DNA from 4 places in the Acetobacterium sp. K1/6 genome. Region 1 is predicted to be linked to each of the others. Evidence: riboswitches for the same ligand, from Rfam matches in the RefSeq annotation. Region 1 holds a riboswitch; each other region holds the start of a gene.
What was found. Region 1 has a riboswitch for cobalamin ahead of nikA (nickel ABC transporter substrate-binding protein). Riboswitches for the same ligand answer to the same signal wherever they lie in the genome.
Positions count from the first base shown of each region.

Region 2: another riboswitch for cobalamin. It lies ahead of U2P91_RS04100 (ECF transporter S component); the one in region 1 lies ahead of nikA (nickel ABC transporter substrate-binding protein).
Region 3: another riboswitch for cobalamin. It lies ahead of U2P91_RS12640 (nitrogenase iron protein NifH); the one in region 1 lies ahead of nikA (nickel ABC transporter substrate-binding protein).
Region 4: another riboswitch for cobalamin. It lies ahead of cobK (precorrin-6A reductase); the one in region 1 lies ahead of nikA (nickel ABC transporter substrate-binding protein).

Region 1 covers NZ_JAXQGA010000010.1:45,477-49,693, reverse strand. The annotation lists gene U2P91_RS10515 (ABC transporter ATP-binding protein) at 1-625, shown strand, start outside; gene U2P91_RS10510 (ABC transporter ATP-binding protein) at 629-1,384, shown strand; cobalamin riboswitch at 1,562-1,757, shown strand; gene nikA (nickel ABC transporter substrate-binding protein) at 1,970-3,565, shown strand; gene opp1B (nickel/cobalt ABC transporter permease) at 3,606-4,217, shown strand, end outside.
Region 2 covers NZ_JAXQGA010000003.1:220,906-225,122, reverse strand. The annotation lists gene pabB (aminodeoxychorismate synthase component I) at 1-1,075, opposite strand, end outside; gene U2P91_RS04105 (anthranilate synthase component II) at 1,069-1,656, opposite strand; cobalamin riboswitch at 1,905-2,073, shown strand; gene U2P91_RS04100 (ECF transporter S component) at 2,193-2,726, shown strand; gene U2P91_RS04095 (alpha-ribazole-5-phosphate synthase) at 2,824-3,555, shown strand; gene ltrA (group II intron reverse transcriptase/maturase) at 3,672-4,217, opposite strand, start outside.
Region 3 covers NZ_JAXQGA010000014.1:48,153-52,369, forward strand. The annotation lists gene U2P91_RS12635 (nitrogenase component 1) at 1-781, opposite strand, end outside; gene U2P91_RS12640 (nitrogenase iron protein NifH) at 778-1,620, opposite strand; cobalamin riboswitch at 1,709-1,889, opposite strand; gene U2P91_RS12645 (LysR family transcriptional regulator) at 1,992-2,933, shown strand; gene U2P91_RS12650 (TIGR04076 family protein) at 3,007-3,255, opposite strand; gene U2P91_RS12655 (iron-containing alcohol dehydrogenase) at 3,268-4,217, opposite strand, start outside.
Region 4 covers NZ_JAXQGA010000023.1:27,813-32,029, reverse strand. The annotation lists gene U2P91_RS15615 (energy-coupling factor ABC transporter ATP-binding protein) at 1-489, opposite strand, end outside; gene cbiQ (cobalt ECF transporter T component CbiQ) at 511-1,329, opposite strand; gene cobK (precorrin-6A reductase) at 1,434-2,219, opposite strand; cobalamin riboswitch at 2,334-2,529, opposite strand; gene U2P91_RS15600 (alanine/glycine:cation symporter family protein) at 2,772-4,184, opposite strand.

The DNA.
Region 1 (4,217 bases):
ATTGGACTGCGCCGGCCGGGTTAATCGTGGCGACATTTTTTACAAAGGCCAGAACGTGATTGACCTCGATGCTGAAGCGCTCAGAACCATGCGGGGACCGGAAATGGGCATGATTTTTCAAAACTGCGGCAGTGCCTTGTGCCCGATAAGAACGATCGGTGAGCAGCTTTATGAAACCATGGAACAACATGGTTTTAAGGACCGTCAAGAGGTGAGGAGGCGGGCGGATACCCTGTTTAACAAGATTAATCTCAAAGATAGTGAGCGTATTTTAAACAGTTATCCCTTTGAGTTATCGGGCGGTATGAATCAGCGGGTGGGGATTGTGATGGCGATGATTCTGGAGCCCGATCTGCTCTTTGCCGATGAGCCCACCTCGGCTCTGGATGTGACGGTTCAGGCTCAGGTTGTCAAAGAGATGATGGCGCTACGGGATGAATTTGGAACCGGAATTGCCATTGTCACGCATAATATTGGGGTGGTTTCTTACATGGCCGATAAGGTAGCGGTGATGTGTCAAGGTCGTCTGGTGGAGTATGGAGATACCCGGGATGTCATCGATGATCCCCAGGAGGCATACACCAGAGCGTTGATTCAGGCCGTCCCAAGAATTCGGAGAAGGTGAAAGATGAGTGAGCTTTTAGCAGTTAGCAACTTAAGTAAAACCTATCATAAGGGAAAAATAAGCATTCATGCAGTTGATGATGTCAGCTTTCATCTTTGCAAAGGGGAATGTCTGGCTCTGGTTGGGGAAAGCGGTAGCGGGAAAAGCACCGTGGCAAAAATGATTACCGGTCTGGAAGCGGCTGATAAAGGCGAAATTCGACTGGGTGGAAAAGACATTATTGGTCTGAGCGGGAAAGCCCAGCGGGAGGTCTATCGGGACATTCAAATGGTTTTTCAGATGCCAGTGGATTCTTTTAATCCCCGGATTAAACTGGGAGATGGCATCATGGAGAGTATGATCAATCAAGGGATCAGTCGTGAGGAAGCCCGGGTGAGAGCCATTAAATATCTCAACATCTGTGAATTAGGCCCTGAATTTGCCGACCGCTATCCCCATCAGGTCAGTGGCGGGGAATGTCAGCGGGCTTCCATTGCCAGAGCCATTGCCATCAAACCCCAACTACTGATCTGTGACGAAGCAACCAGCGCCCTTGATGTGACGGTTCAAGCCCAAATTATGAAACTGCTGACGCAATTAAAAAAAGAGTTGGGAATGTCACAACTCATGATCTGTCATGACCTGGCCCTGGTCCAGGAAGTCTGTGATCGGGTTCTGGTGATGCATCATGGTCATGTGGTGGAAGAAGGAACGCCGGATGAGATTATCATAAATCCTCAACAGGATTATACTAAAAAACTCATTGAGTCAATCTTATAGGTAAACTTCTCTGGCATATAAAGGTATTCTTAAAAAGAATATCATATCGGTTTAAAAAGATTGCGAAAGCAGATTAAACGTGTTAAAATGACAAACAGAAACAATGAAAGACAAGTGATTGTTTCTGTTTTTTAGTGTTTTGATTATTTTTTATTAAAACACCGGCTTATAATTAAATTGAATATTAATAAAACAGGTGCCGGCAGTAATCCAATGTATTACAGGTCGGTGAAAAGGGAAGATGGGTGAAAATCCCACGCGGTCCCGCCGCTGTATGAGAAGAGTTCCTCCAGGAATGCCACCATGATATGGGAAGGCAGGAGGTAATGTTGACGCTTTAGCCAGAAGACCTGCCTGCTTTAATTACTCAATCTCTACGTGTGATAGAGGAGGTGTTTTTTTTAGCAGGCTTTTTTTGCAACCTCACTATCTTTTCTGAGATGGTGGGGTTTTTTTATGGAAAAAATTCCTCAAAAATACAAATCTTTAATGTTGTGATAAAGCTCAGGTTCTTTGCTACAAAAGACAATGGCATGAAACTGGAAGTTGATCAAATAAAACAAGTAGTTTAGAGGAGAAAAGAAAATGAAGTTAAAAAAAGGTTTAGCGGTACTTGTCGCCGCGGTGCTGTGTACCGGTATTTTTGCAGGATGTAGCAGCACCTCGGCAAACTCTGATGTTTCCACTAAAGAAGCATTAAATTATGCCTGTACCAAGGATATCCGGGACATTAACCCGCATCTGTATTCGGGTGAGATGTCAGCTCAAAACATGGTTTTTGAAGGTCTCACGAAAAATGAAGACGGCGAAGTGAAGCCGGCACTGGCGGAAAGTTGGGAAATTTCTGCGGATGGACTGGAATATACCTTCCATTTGCGAAAAGGAGTTACCTTTACGGATGGTGCGGCCTTTAATGCCGAGGCAGTCAAACTGAATATGGATGCCATCGTCGGAAATCTGGAACGGCATGCCTGGCTGGATATGGTCAATGAGATCAAGGAAAATGTGGTAGTCGATGAGCACACTTACAAATTGGTATTAAAGCAACCCTATTACCCCACCCTGGTGGAGTTGGGTCTGACCCGGCCGTTCCGATTCATTTCACCCAATTGTTTTGTTAATGGCACCACCGAAGAAGGCGTGAGTGGTTATATTGGCACCGGTCCCTGGGTTTTATCCGAGCATGTTGATAACCAGTACGCTACCTTTACCCAGAATGAAAATTATTGGGGCGAAAAAACGAAGATAAAAACCGTTAACTGGAAGGTCATGCCAGATCCTCAGACAATTTTATTAGCCCTTCAGAACGGCGAAGTAGATTTACTCTTCGGAGCAGATGGTGATCAGGTTGATCTGGATTCGTATAAAAAACTGGAAGATGAAGGCGCCTACAAAACCTATATCAGTGAACCGATAGCGTCCAGAGCGATTCTCATCAATAGTAATTCACCGATTACCAAAGATATTAAAGTTCGGGAAGCGATTGAATATGCGGTCAATAAGGAAAATATCATTCAGGGAATTTTAAACGGATCTGAAGATCAGGCGGATACGCTGTTATCAAAAGAGGTCCCCTATTGTAACATTGATTTAAAAACGATTTCTTATAATCAGGAAAAGGCTAAACAATTATTAGATGAAGCCGGCTGGAAGCTGGGAACTGATGGGGTTCGCGAAAAAGATGGCCAAAAATGTGAAATCACCCTTTCCTATAATTCCAAAAATGCCCAGGAAGGTACTATTGCCGCCTCGATTCAAGCCGATCTGGCCGCCGTTGGCATCAAGATGAATATTCTTGGAGAAGAAAAACAGGCCTTCCTGGATCGTCAGAAAACCGGCGACTTTGATCTTCAATATTCTTTGTCATGGGGAACCCCCTACGATCCCCAATCTTATGTTTCATCGTGGCGAATTCCCGCCCATGGCGATTATCAGGCTCAGGTTGGACTGGAAAAGAAACAGTGGCTGGATGAAACCATTACCAAGATCATGATTGAAGCTGACGACACCAAACGGGCCGAGATGTACAAAGAGGTGCTAACCTATATTAATGACCAGTATGTGTATATACCGATTTCTTACTCAAAAACCAAAGCGGTGGCCATCGATGGTTTAAATGGGGTAACCTTTAACGATTCTCAATATGAAATACCATTTGAAAAAATGTACTTTTCCAAGTAGTTATGAATAACAAACTGGAAAAATAAAGGGGAGTAAGACCATGAAGCATTACATTGTCAAAAGGCTCCTGTGGATGATTCCGATTTTAATCGGAATCTCCTTTTTTGCCTTTATATTAATTAATTTAAGCCCCAGTGATCCGGCCGAAGTCGCCATTCGGGTCAATGAGGTCACCCCGACCGCAGAGAATATTGCCCAGATGCGGGAGCAATTAGGACTCGATGACCCTTTTATGACCCGCTATCTGACTTGGCTTAGCAATGCCCTTCAGGGTGATTTTGGTAACAGCTATGCCAATAACAAACCAGTCGGTGAAGAAATCGCCAAGGCATTGCCGCCGACTCTTTATCTGGCCAGTGTTTCGCTGTTGATCATCGTTATTATCTCGGTGGCAGCCGGGGTGTTATGTGCTGTGAAAGAGAATAGCATCACGGATAAAACGATGCGGGGGATTGTTTTTGTGGGAACGGCGATTCCGGGCTTCTGGGCGGGCATTCTGCTGATGTGGCTTTTTGCCGTGAAGCTTAAATGGCTGCCGACCAGTGGGATGACGTCTCCGGCTTCGGTGATTCTACCGGCGGTGACCTTGTCACTGGGATATATTGCCACCTATGTCCGGTTGATTCGGAACAACATGATTCAGAACAAGCGG
Region 2 (4,217 bases), on a different contig from region 1:
AATCGATGGCATCGAGGTCATCCTTTAATTCGGCCGTAACGGTTGAGACCAGATGAAAAACGGTCTGATAAGTTTCTAACTTAAACAATTCCGGAACCTTAACGGTGCCGGTTTTAGCAATTTTCCCCAGATCATTGCGCTCCAGATCGACAATCATTAGCAGTTCGGCTTTATCCTTTTCGCTGTTAACCAGAGTCTCCCGATTAGCGGCATCTTCCGCAGCGGTTTTGCCCCGGGGCATCGTCCCTTTAATCGGTCGGGTTTCAATGTTTCGACCCTGAACCAGAATAAAACGCTCCGGGGAACTGGAAACAATCTGTCCTTCTCCAAAATCAATGTAACTGGCAAAGGGAGCCGGGTTAATTTTTCTGAGTTCGCTGTATAATTCCAGTGGGCTAAGCTGTAAATCAGCGTTAAAGCGCTGAGTCAGATTGGTCTGGTAAATATCTCCCGCTAAAATGTATTCGTGAACTGCATCCAGTGCCTTCATATACTCCGGCTTGGTGAAATTACCCCGAAATTCAACATTCTTATTAATTTTAAAGTCTGTACGAATGGCAATTTTGGGATCGCCGACAAATTTTGCGGCTAACCGGCTGATGATATCCGCTTCATTTTCTTCGATTCCCAGGGCGGCCACATAGGTCTTACCTTCTTTATGATCAATAATCACTATCCCATCATAAAAACCCATATAACAATCGGGGATACCCACATCATCCACGGCACTGCGGGGAAATGCTTCCAGATGATGACAGAGATCATAGCCAAAATAACCCACTGCCCCACCTAAAAAAGGAAACGGGGATGGATAATCCATTTTATACTGTTTTAAAAGCTTTTGCAGTTCATCAAAAGGATCTCCCGTAAGCGTTTTCGTCGCTGTTTTGGTTTTAACGGTAATGGCGTCCGCTTTGCTTTTAAAGACCAGAAACGGGTTCCCACCGATAAATGAATAGCGTCCCAGACTGTCCGGGTCTCTGCCGCTGTCTAAAAAGAAACTATAGGGCTCATCTTTAAACAAAAGATAGCACTCAAAACTGCTTAAGTCGGTTTTTATTTCTTGTATTAACATCGCACACCATTTTCTTTTGTCGATTGATAAAAGTTATCCAATAATTCCATCCCCATTTCGGTAAGAATCGCTTCAGGATGAAACTGAACCCCTTCGATGTGGTAGTCTTTATGTCGCATACCCATGATCTCATTTTGATCAGTTCGGGCGGTGATCTCAAAAAAATCCGGTATTTCCTGATTTTCAACCACCAAAGAATGGTAGCGCGTCACCTTCAGGGGATTATTAAGACCATCAAACACGCCGGCATTGTCATGGGAGATGGCATGGACTTTGCCATGAACCGGTTCCAGAGCTTTTTTAATCTTACAGCCAAAGGCCTGACCGATGATCTGGTGGCCCAGACAAATACCCAGGATCGGAATTTCACCCTTAAAACGGTGCACCACATCCAGACAGATCCCGGATTCGTTGGGGGTGCATGGCCCCGGTGATAAGACAATCATCGACGGTGCCATCGCGGCAATCTCGTCCAGGGTAATCTTATCATTTCTCTTTACAATCACCGTTGCATTCAGTTTTTCCAGATACTGAACCAAATTATAGGTGAAAGAATCATAGTTGTCGATCATTAGAATCAATTTTTATACCTCTTAGTATTAGTCATTTTGTAAAGCATTGTACCATACTCCAAGGATTCAATACAATGAATTATAGCAGCAATATTTGGCCGCGATTTTTTTATCGCCGCTTTTTTTTCGCGGTTGATTTAAGCTAGAATTTACCCTCGACGCGATCATCTTTTAACGATTACTTTACTTTTTCTTTCCCTTAATTATTTACAATTTCAATTTGACAAATTGATCTCTGATGTGCTATTATTTGCTCAAGTAAATAAAGCTTTTTTGGTGCCTTGAAAAAGGAGAATAGGGAAACAGGTTAAAATCCTGTAGGGACCCACCACTGTAAAGTCGAGCACAAGTCATGACCACCTCACGGGAAGGGACAAACTGCGATGAAGCTGACTCAGGAGACCTGCCAGAAATGATTCCATTTGGACGACGGTAAAGTTCACATCTAAATTAGATGTGAACTTTTTTATTTAATTAAATCGACCTATCCAAATTTTCTTTTCATCGCCATAGAAATGCTTTATAATAAAATTAAGGAGTATCACATGAAAATCAACACGCGACAACTCGTTTTTATGGCGCTTTTAATTGCCCTCTCTTTTGTAGGAGCCCAGTTAAAAGTTTTTGGCACGATTGCCTTCGATTCACTGCCGGCCTTTTTGGGCACCCTGTTGATGGGACCTCTGGCTGGCGCAATTATTGCTATTATCGGTCATCTTTTAACCGCGCTTACCTCAGGATTCCCAATGACCCTACCCGTTCACCTTGCTATTGGTCTGGGGATGGGGCTGATCATGGTGGCCACCTGGTATACTTATGTTTTTGTTAAAAAGGCCGCAAATGAAATCGTCGCCCTGATCGTCAACGTTATCGTTGCCGCTATCTGCAACGGCCCGATCCTACTTTTACTCTGTTCGCCGCTTTTAATCCCCATGTTAACCTGGCCCGGAGTAATTGCAATGATGTTTCCCCTGGCTCTGGTGGGTGGAATCAATGCCCTGATTGCGGCCCTTGTCTTTAAAGCATTACCCCTATCGGTTAAAAATCAGGTATCTTCGGCAACTTCGGCTCAGGCATAAACTTAAGCTCCGCTAGAACCTGATTCTTAAATGACGAAGTAACTCACAAAATACATGGCACTTACGTTATTATAAAAACCCCCGAATGGAGGACCGTATGAAAACTTATCAATATCGTGACCTATCCGTCATTGAGCTTCCTGATTCCCTCCTGGTCACTGCCTGCGACAGTAGCGGTGGCGTCGGGGAAAAGCCCGGGGATGAACTGTGTGTTGCCACCAAGTACATTTCTGTTTTTGCTGCCCGGGTATGTCTTTTTGAACTGCTGGCCTGTGGCGCCCAGATCATCGGTCTTTCCAACACCATCGTCGGAGAAATGCACCCCACCGGCGAAGCTCTGATTAAAGGTATTCGGGAAGAATTGGAACGAGCCGGTATCGGAGATCTGCCCATTAATGGTTCGACCGAAGAAAATTTCAAAACCAGCATGACCGGTTTTGGCATTTTTGTACTCGGAATGGCCAATCGGTTGCGAATCACTCCCTCAGTATCTGCAGATGTGGTGATCTGCATCGGTAAACCCAAATATGTCAGTGCCCTTATTCTCGATGGCGATCCGGAAATCGCCAATTATCAGGATCTCAAGACCTTAGTTAAGAACCCTGCCGTAAATGAGATCGTTCCCTGCGGTTCCAAAGGGATTTTATACGAAGCCAACACGCTTGCCAATATTTACCAGCTCCAATTTGAACAATTACCTAATGATCTGAATGTAGTGGATTCTTCCGGCCCGGCAACCACCGTAATTGCCAGCATCAAGCCCTCAGCCCTATCCGGACTGGCTGCCATCTTTAAGGATAAGCTGACCATTATTGGTTATTTCAGATAACAAAATATTTGCAAATATCGAGTAGCTAGAAATCCGGATAATTAGTCCGGATTTCTTTGCTCTCACAGAACCGTGCTTACGTTTGCCGTACACGGCTCCTGAAATCTCTCATCGAATTAATAATAATTCGACAGTAATCCAACTTTATATTGACCTAAATCGATGAGTCCCAAGTCTTCAAAGTACTGATTCGGGAGTAGCATGTGGATGATATGGACATTTGAATTCTTCCATTTCGTCACCGCCATCTTTTCACCACTACCTTTGATCCCCTGTTTTCTCATTTCCTTATGCATGGCTTTATATGTTTTCCATTGCTTCATCTTTATCATTCGCAACCTGCGCCGAATCCATGACATCATCTCTGTAATCAATGATTTTATGTTGGCGATCCGATAATAATTCAACCATCCCCGGAGCACTGGATTAAGCTCTTTAATCACTTTTTCAAGTGGCCTTCCGGCATTTCTTCTGGTTATGTTTCTGATTTTGCCCTTAAAACGTTTGATCCGTTTGGGATTGATCACCAGATATTTCGCATAAATCACGAACCCCAGGAATGTCACGCCTTCTCTCACACTGGTCAGCCTGGTTTTCGTCTCATTTACCTTCAGTTTCAATTCTTCTTCCAGAACTTTAGTTGCGTAGGCTTTGTAATTGCC
Region 3 (4,217 bases), on a different contig from region 1:
CGGTCATAAAGGTAACCGGTGTGCCAATGGATAGAAATAATTTTATATCTTTGGTTTGATGATTCATTTGAAAGCGCTTTGTAATGGCTTCACCGATCTCATTTGTGCAGCCATTAACCGCCTGCAAGTCATTAAATCGGGAAAAAATAAACGGATTGTGATTCAGTTTATCAATGGAACTAGGACAGTTTGCACAGCCGGAGCCCGTCATTAAAAACTGACAAACGGCCTCATCATCGGGGAATAAAGAAAGTACCCCCGTATAATCTGCGGCCAGCGGCGGTAATTCACAAACCGCTGCATTTTTTGATAAAACCAGTGGCCGGGTCTTGACAAAGTCCGCAATTTTTGCTGCAATCTTATCCAAACGTTGGGATGGACTGGTTTTTCGTTTCTCCATGGGACCACGCTTGAAAATCTCGACAGGTATCTGATGGGGATTATCAAGTCCCTCGATCATCGTATCAAAATCGGTTTGGCTGAGCAAATCGGGACATGAAACATAAAGAATAATACCCTGATAGCAGGCTTTTCGTAACGCCGCTTCAACAACGCCTTTAATTTTTTCCAGATAATCCCCAAAGGTATAATCCAATGCACGAATGGGAACGAGTTTGAGCTTGGACAACTGCCCACATTCCAAAGCCCTAAAATATAAAATACGGATACAAGTTGGCGGTCCGACGGCCACGACTAAGGTGTCCGGTATCGCAAAAATTCGTTTTGCCATTTCCATATCACCTAAATTATAGACCGACGTTTCAATGGTGATGCTACTCATCTGCTGATTTCCTGGTTCTTTGCGGAAACAAAATCAAAGAGGGCTTCCATTGCGTCATCATCAAGGGAACGAGAGTCACTGGCAGGAACTTCGCAAAACAGATCCTTCCCCAAGGTCTTAATTACCTGTGAAAGAGGGGCCTGGGGATCGGCCTCAATCATGGTATTTCTTTGATACTCGGCCAGCTTGATCGCCTGGTTTTGTTCAATAGAGGCTATCAGACGACTTTCGGTCATTTTGATAAAATGATCAACCACATCTTTATCGGTTTGGGACGAGTAGCGATTATGAATAAAGCCGCCAAATAGTTTTTGCTTCGGGGTTTCGTAGTGCGTGATGCCCTTTAAAATATTATTGGCAGCGTACAACGACATAAATTCTGATGAGGTCACAATATAAACCGCATCAACACATTGCTTGCGCATGGGGATGGAAAAACCACCACAGACCACATCACCCAGCACATCATAGACAATCAGATCCCAGTCCATCGCAAAGACTTCCAGCTTTTCCAGGGTCTCGATCACCGCCGAAATGCCCATCCCGGCACAACCGACCCCCGGTTCCGGGCCGCCAGCTTCAACGCAAGTAACGCCATAAACTCCTTTATATAAAATATCTGCTTTATTCAGCTGATCTCCTTTTTCCTTGAGTGTTTTCAAGACGGTGGGAATCCGTCGCTTCATCAGAATCCGGGTCGAATCCGATTTCGGGTCACAGCCGATATGGAGAACCTTTTTCCCAGCTTTTGAAAGCGCTGCCGATACATTGGCGGCAATCGTCGATTTACCAATCCCTCCCTTGCCATAAAATGCGATCCGTTTTAGTTTTATCTTCATTTTTCCTCCAATAAAAAAACTCTTCTGAATTATTAGACAGAAGAGTTTATTATAAAAATAAATCCCTCACCCAATAATCCGTTAGGCTTGGTTATCACAAAATATAGAAGCATCCTGGCTTAAGATCATCGCCTGCTGTAACAACTTCCCAGAAATTTCTTTCCAGTGTTGATCAATTTACAGCGGCTCACTTTTACAGTGGCGGTACCGCATCGGACTTTAACCGATTTTCATACTACACTTTGTTATTCAATTAAGTCGTATTATATCACAAGAAAGAGGAGCAAACAATTCAGCGGTTCTTCTAATTTCCAATTGCCAGCTATCAATATTTTTGATAGTATAGGGCTAAACAAACAAGGAGGAAACCAATGATTTCACTACAAAATATGAAATATATGATCGAAATTTCAAGGCATCAATCAATTTCGGCGGCGGCTAAGGCCCTCTATATTTCCCAATCCACTTTATCCACTGCAATCAAAGAAGTCGAACAGAGTCTCGGAATTCTCCTGTTCAAGCGAAACAGCCGTGGGATTGAATTAACTTATGAAGGACAAGATTATCTAAACCATGCCAGAGATATCGTTGAGCAAGCCGACTATCTGGAACGACGTTATCAGCATCAGAAATCGATCCCGATGCGCTTTTCTGTCTCCACCCAGCGACTGCCCTTTTCGACCATGTCTTTTATCAAAATCGTTGATGAAATCGGCTTGGATCGCTATGATATTGCCATTCGGGAATGTCCAACCCATGAGGTCATCCACGACGTGGCCACCCGTCGCAGCGAAATCGGCGTTATGTGCATTAATGATCATTACCTGAATACGATGCAAAAACTTTTAGATACCAGCAATCTCTCCTTTCATATTCTGGGAAAAATTAAATCCTATGTTTTTATAAGAAAACTACATCCCCTCGCTAAGAAAGAATTGCTAACCCTTGATGACTTAAAACCATACCCTTTTGTCACCTATGATCAGGGTGATGACAATCTGCTTCATTTTTCTGAAGAAATTTTATTTAATGAAATCCTGGATAAAAACATTCATGTCATTGACCGTTGCACAAAAATCGCCCTGGTTCGTGGCACTGATTGTTTTAGCATCGGTCCGGATCTGACTAACAGCGATGGCGATAAGATGCACTCAAAACTAAATGAGATTCAGACGATCGAGTTTTGCGAAAGTGATCAAATTTTACACGCAGGTTATATTATGCGCAGGGAACATACCTTAAGTGATATTGGAATACGCTATATTACGACTTTAAAAGCGAAAATCAATGGACTAGAATGCAATTCTTACTGATGCAAAATAACTAAAAAGATCAAAAGGACAGATACTTGATCCCTTTGATCTTTTTTTATACACTTTGAGTTCTTCAGGCTTTTCTAATTCTAAACACCACTTTTTCTCCACAGTCCGGGCATTGGAGCGGCGCATCGGTAATCACACCTTTGCGAGCCGCATAGACAAAGGGAAACACTGCACTGAGTGCCATCATGCAGAAATTTCCACTCTTGTCCTTATCCAGCTGGGGTCCGTCAAAAATGACTTCATCCCCCGCCGAATATATCGGGCAACCCGATTCCTCAACCACCAGTTTTATTTTCTGTTCAATTACTTCCATGTTGTCCTTCCTCTATAACGCCAGTCGATACAGCGCTTCAATCTGTTCCAGGGTTGTACTTCTGGGATTAACCAGAATATTACCACTTTTCATGGCATCTACAGCCATCGCAGGGATCTTATCGACCGTGACGCCCACCTCACCCAGGGTTTTGGGAATCCCCAGTGCACAAGTTAAGCTACGGATCTCATCGACCAAAGTCTGAGACGTAAAATCCTCCCATCCTTCACCGCATTTAATCGCGTCATAAATTTTTTGATAACGTCCGGTATCGGCTAGGGCGTTATATTCCAGCACCGTTGGCAGCAGTATCGCATTGGCAACCCCATGAGGGACATCAAAATAACCGCCCAGGGGATGGGCCATCGCATGGACATTACCCAGCCGCGCCCAGGCAAAGGCGATCCCGGCAAACATGCTACCATAAAGCATATTGGCTGCTGCTTCTGGATTGGTTCGATCTGCCACAAACAAACGGATATTATTACCGATCAATTCCAAGGCTTTTTCAGCCATTGCATCAGAAAAAGGTGAAGCGGCCTTCGATAGATAAGCCTCAATGGCATGAACCAGAGCATCAATTCCGCAGGCTGCCGCCGTTTTTTCCGGGGTTGTCATAACTAAGGTTGGGTCCAGTACTGCATAGGCCGGAATCAGTTCATAACTAAAGACCGTCAGCTTATAATTCCGGGAACGGTCCGTAATCACCGCAAAAGCTGTTACCTCAGAACCGGTGCCAGCAGTGGTGGGAATGGCAATTAGCGGCACAATCGCACCGGGGACCTTGTCAGCCCCCTCATAGGCACCAATGGAGCCACCGAACTTCGCCAGTATCCCCACCGCCTTAGCTACATCCATGGGGGAACCGCCACCCAAAGCAATAATACAGTCTGCCCCACTGTCAACAAACACCTTGGTGGCCTTATCGACGGTTTCTACTGAAGGATTGGCCTCCGTTTGGG
Region 4 (4,217 bases), on a different contig from region 1:
AAAGATAATGACCTCTGATTTCATCGCGATAATATCAGCAATCGTCACCCGCTTTTTTTCGCCGCCACTTAAATAATGAGGCGGACGATCTTTAAAATCGAGGATGTTCATGTAGGTTAGGGCCTCATCGACCCGGCTGATTACCTCTTCTCGAGGCAGTTTTAAATTCATCGGGCCAAAACCAACCTCGGCCATGACGGTGGAGGCAATGATCTGATTGTCGGCGTCCTGAAAAACAATCCCGATATTCTTGCGCAAATCTTTTATATTCTTTTTATTAATAATTGTGCCCTGATAGCTGATTTCGCCGTGATCGGCTTTAAGTACCCCATTGGCATTAAGAAAAAAGGTCGACTTACCAGACCCGTTCGATCCGATCACCGCAATCTTTTCGCCCTTAAAAATATTCACACTGACCCCATCCAGCGCCGGGTTTCCGTTTCCATAACTGTAATAAAGCTCGCTGACCTTTAGTATTGGTTCACTCATAATTAATGCCATCAATCCTTTCTAGTGCGTAAAAATCCCAAGCAGAATCAGAAAAATCATGAAGGCAGCCCCAATTATCAGGTGACTCACCTGAAGCTTCTTTTCTTCTTCCAGAAAAACCAAATCGCCGTCATAGCCTCTGGCTTCCATGGCGGTATAATAAGCATTGGCCTTTTTAAGTGAAACCACCAGCATATTGCTGGCGACACTGCCAAAGGTATAGCAGGCAGTCTTAAAATCACTATAGCCCTGGCGGGAATCGGCAGAATTTCGTATGTTATTAAAAACATCCAGCATAATAAAAATATACCGATAAATCAGGTTCATTAGCTCAATAATCAGCTTGGGCACATGGGCCTTTCGGAGCACCCCGATGATTTCTGAAGAAGGTGTGGACAAGGTCATCATAATCATGGCGCTAATGGCACCAAAGACTTTCAGAATCAGAAAGGCCATTTCCTGGAGCTTGGCAACTGAGGTAAAGAGATAGCCAAAACCAAGAAAAAGATTAAACTGCCCGATCGGCTGGCTTGAAAAATCAACCCCAATGGCAATGGTTCCCAGAAGAATAAAGGTAATCGGTATCATCAGTACCGAAATATACGCTCCCAGCGGCAGTCCGCCTTTTAACACCGTCAAATAGGCCATGCTGGCGATTACGGCCAGAGACACAAAGGGATTATTTAGCCCAATGCAAAGAAGCAGGGTGGTAAAGGAAAAAACCACTTTAAAGGTCGGGTTCCACTGTCTTATTTTTGAGGCATAGGCATAAAAATCAATGGCCGATCCTTCGCCATGTTTATGTCCAATTTGATGATGGTGTCGCTTCTGATGATGCATTGTTTCATGCTCCGGTTTTTCACCGGTTTTTACAACACTGATCCATTTATCTAAACTTTTTTCCACATGAAGCCTACCCTTCTATTGTTTGCTTGTCTTGACGCTTACTGATTCAACTGACCATGGCAAATTTTTCCCACACCTTTCATCAACTCTTCAATTGAAGAGAATTTATTGCTGCAGTTTTCTTCAATCCGGTCGACCAGAATAATTTTCATCCCCAGTTTTTTAGCGGCTTTGATTTTGTCCACTACGCCACCCATGTTGCCACTTTCCTTGGTTACCAGGACCGACGCCTTACAATATTTAAATAATTCAATATTTAACGCTTCATTATAGGGGCCCTTAATGGCAATGATATTTCTGGGGTTAAATCCCAGACTTTCGCATTTACTTAAAACTTTCCAGTCTGGAAGCACGCGCAGATAAATCCTTTTCGAGAAGTCGGGAATCCTTTTGAATGTTTCAATCTTATTACTCCCAAGCGTAAGTAAAATATTGCCTTCGCAGTTTTCCAGAACATCACAGGCTTCTCCGTAGTTCTTAACGATGGTAATGTCCGGGTCATCCTCATATCTGATCCGCTCCCGTTCATAACGAAGATAGGGCAGGGCTTCGAATTTGCAGACATTGATGGCGTTTCTTGTTATTTCTGTTGAAAATGGATTGGAGGCGTCAATTAAACAGGCCGGTTTAAGCTTTCTAATCAACTGGGTAATGTAATCTTTGTTCAGTTTACCCTGATAAATATCCAGATTATTAAACTCATCCAACATACCAGCTCCCAATCGCGAAGTAACCGTCACTGCCGTATCCTGTTTTTTTTCTAGTAGTCTTTCAATCACTGTCTTTGCGTCGGTTGTCCCGGCTATTACGAGTACTTTTGACATTAATTCTCCATCCTATTTCTTACTTTTTTGCACCAAAAAACCTCATTATCTCTAAACAAGACAATGAGGTCGCAAAAATGCGTACAAAAATAAACCTCCTCCATCTCTCGTAGAGTTTGAGATACACAAACAGGCAGGTCTTCTGGCTTGAGCGTCAGCATTACCTCCTGCCTTCCCAACTAAGTGGTGGCATTCCTGGAGGAACTCTTCTCTTACAGCGGCGGGACCGCGGGGGATTTTCACCCCTCTTCCCTTTTCACCGGCTTATAATACATGGATTACAGCCGACACCTGTTTATCTTATTAAATTCTTATTCTTTTTTTAAGTCTCTTGTACTATATCAAAAAATAGTAATTTTGTCACGGATTTTTTTGTCGGATTTTTTATAACTTGAAAAGTTCCGTTCTTAAACCCAGCTCGACTAATGACAGACCGGCGATGGAAGTCACATCGGTTTCATCAGGATCCACCAGCACGATGGCTTCTGAATCGATGGTATCAATGGTTTTTAAATCATCAGTCAGACCAACACCCGTTTTCTTTACTTTAGTTTATTTATTTTTCAAAGCTTTGCGTGCCAGTCTTGCTGGTGTGATGATGCGATCTTGATAATCAAAGCACTCTTTGGCAATAACATTACTCAAAAGCAACAGGCAAATGAGATTTGGAATGGCCATGAGGCCGTTCATGGTATCCCAGACGATTTCCAAAGCAATGGTTGAACCGATAAAGGTAACCAGACAGTAAACAAATCGATAGATCTTAGTTGCTATGGGCGCTCTGATAAGATATTCCAGGGATTTTTCGCCATAATATTCCCAACCCAAAATAGTTGAAAAAGCAAATAGCATAATACCAATGGTTATAATCCATCCTCCGGCAGGTCCTAATGCAGATTGAAATGCCATAATAGTGAGATTCACACCGGTTACCAAATTTCCAGAGGCATCCACACTGCCTAATGCACCGGAAGAGGCAATGACTATGCCGGTAATACTGCAGGTTACCAGGGTATCAAAAAAGGTGCCGGTCATATTGATATAGCCCTGTCGTGAAGGATAGTCGGTTACTGCAGCCGCTGCGGCGATGGGTGCGGAGCCCAGGCCCGCCTCATTGGAAAAAACCCCCCGGGCAACGCCCCAACGCATCGCGGTTAACATACTGGCAATAATCGTTCCACCGACACCACCGGCAATGGCAGTGGGAGAAAAAGCCATCGTAAAGATTTCAGCTATGCCGGCTGGGACATTTTCATAATTAATGATAATGACGGTTAATGCGGCGATAAAATACAAAACAGCCATAAACGGTACAATTATGCCGCAAACCTTTCCGATACTTTTAATCCCGCCAAGAAGCACAGTGATCGCCAGACCTGTAATGATGAGTCCGGTAATCCAGGTTGGCACCCCAAAGGTTCCATAAACCGCATTTGAGATGGAGTTGGCCTGGGTCATGTTGCCGATACCAAAAGAAGCGGCCACTGCAAAGACTGAAAATAAAACGGCCATTGTGGATCCCAGCCATTTAATTTTAATGCCATTTTTCATGGCATACATGGGCCCTCCGGACATTTCGCCCTGTTCGTTGGTTTCCCGATATTTTATGGCCAGTACACTTTCACCATATTTGGTGGAAAGACCAAACAGGGCACTGATCCACATCCATACCAGGGCACCAGGACCTCCCAGTACCATGGCCGTTGCCACACCGACGATATTTCCTGTACCGATGGTGGCGGCCAAAGATGTCATTAACGATTGAAAAGGGGAAATATCCCCACGTTTTTTCTTCTTCGTTTTCTCGGTTTTTACAAAAATTGATTTCAAAGCATAACCAAGGTTACGCCATGGCAAAAACTTTAACCGAATGGTTAAAAAGATTCCTGTTCCTACTAAAAGCATTAGCATAACAGGTCCCCAAACTAAATTGTTGATCGCTGTAACTATTTCCGAAAAGTTCATGTATTCCTCCTGAATTTTTAAAGCAACTTAAAT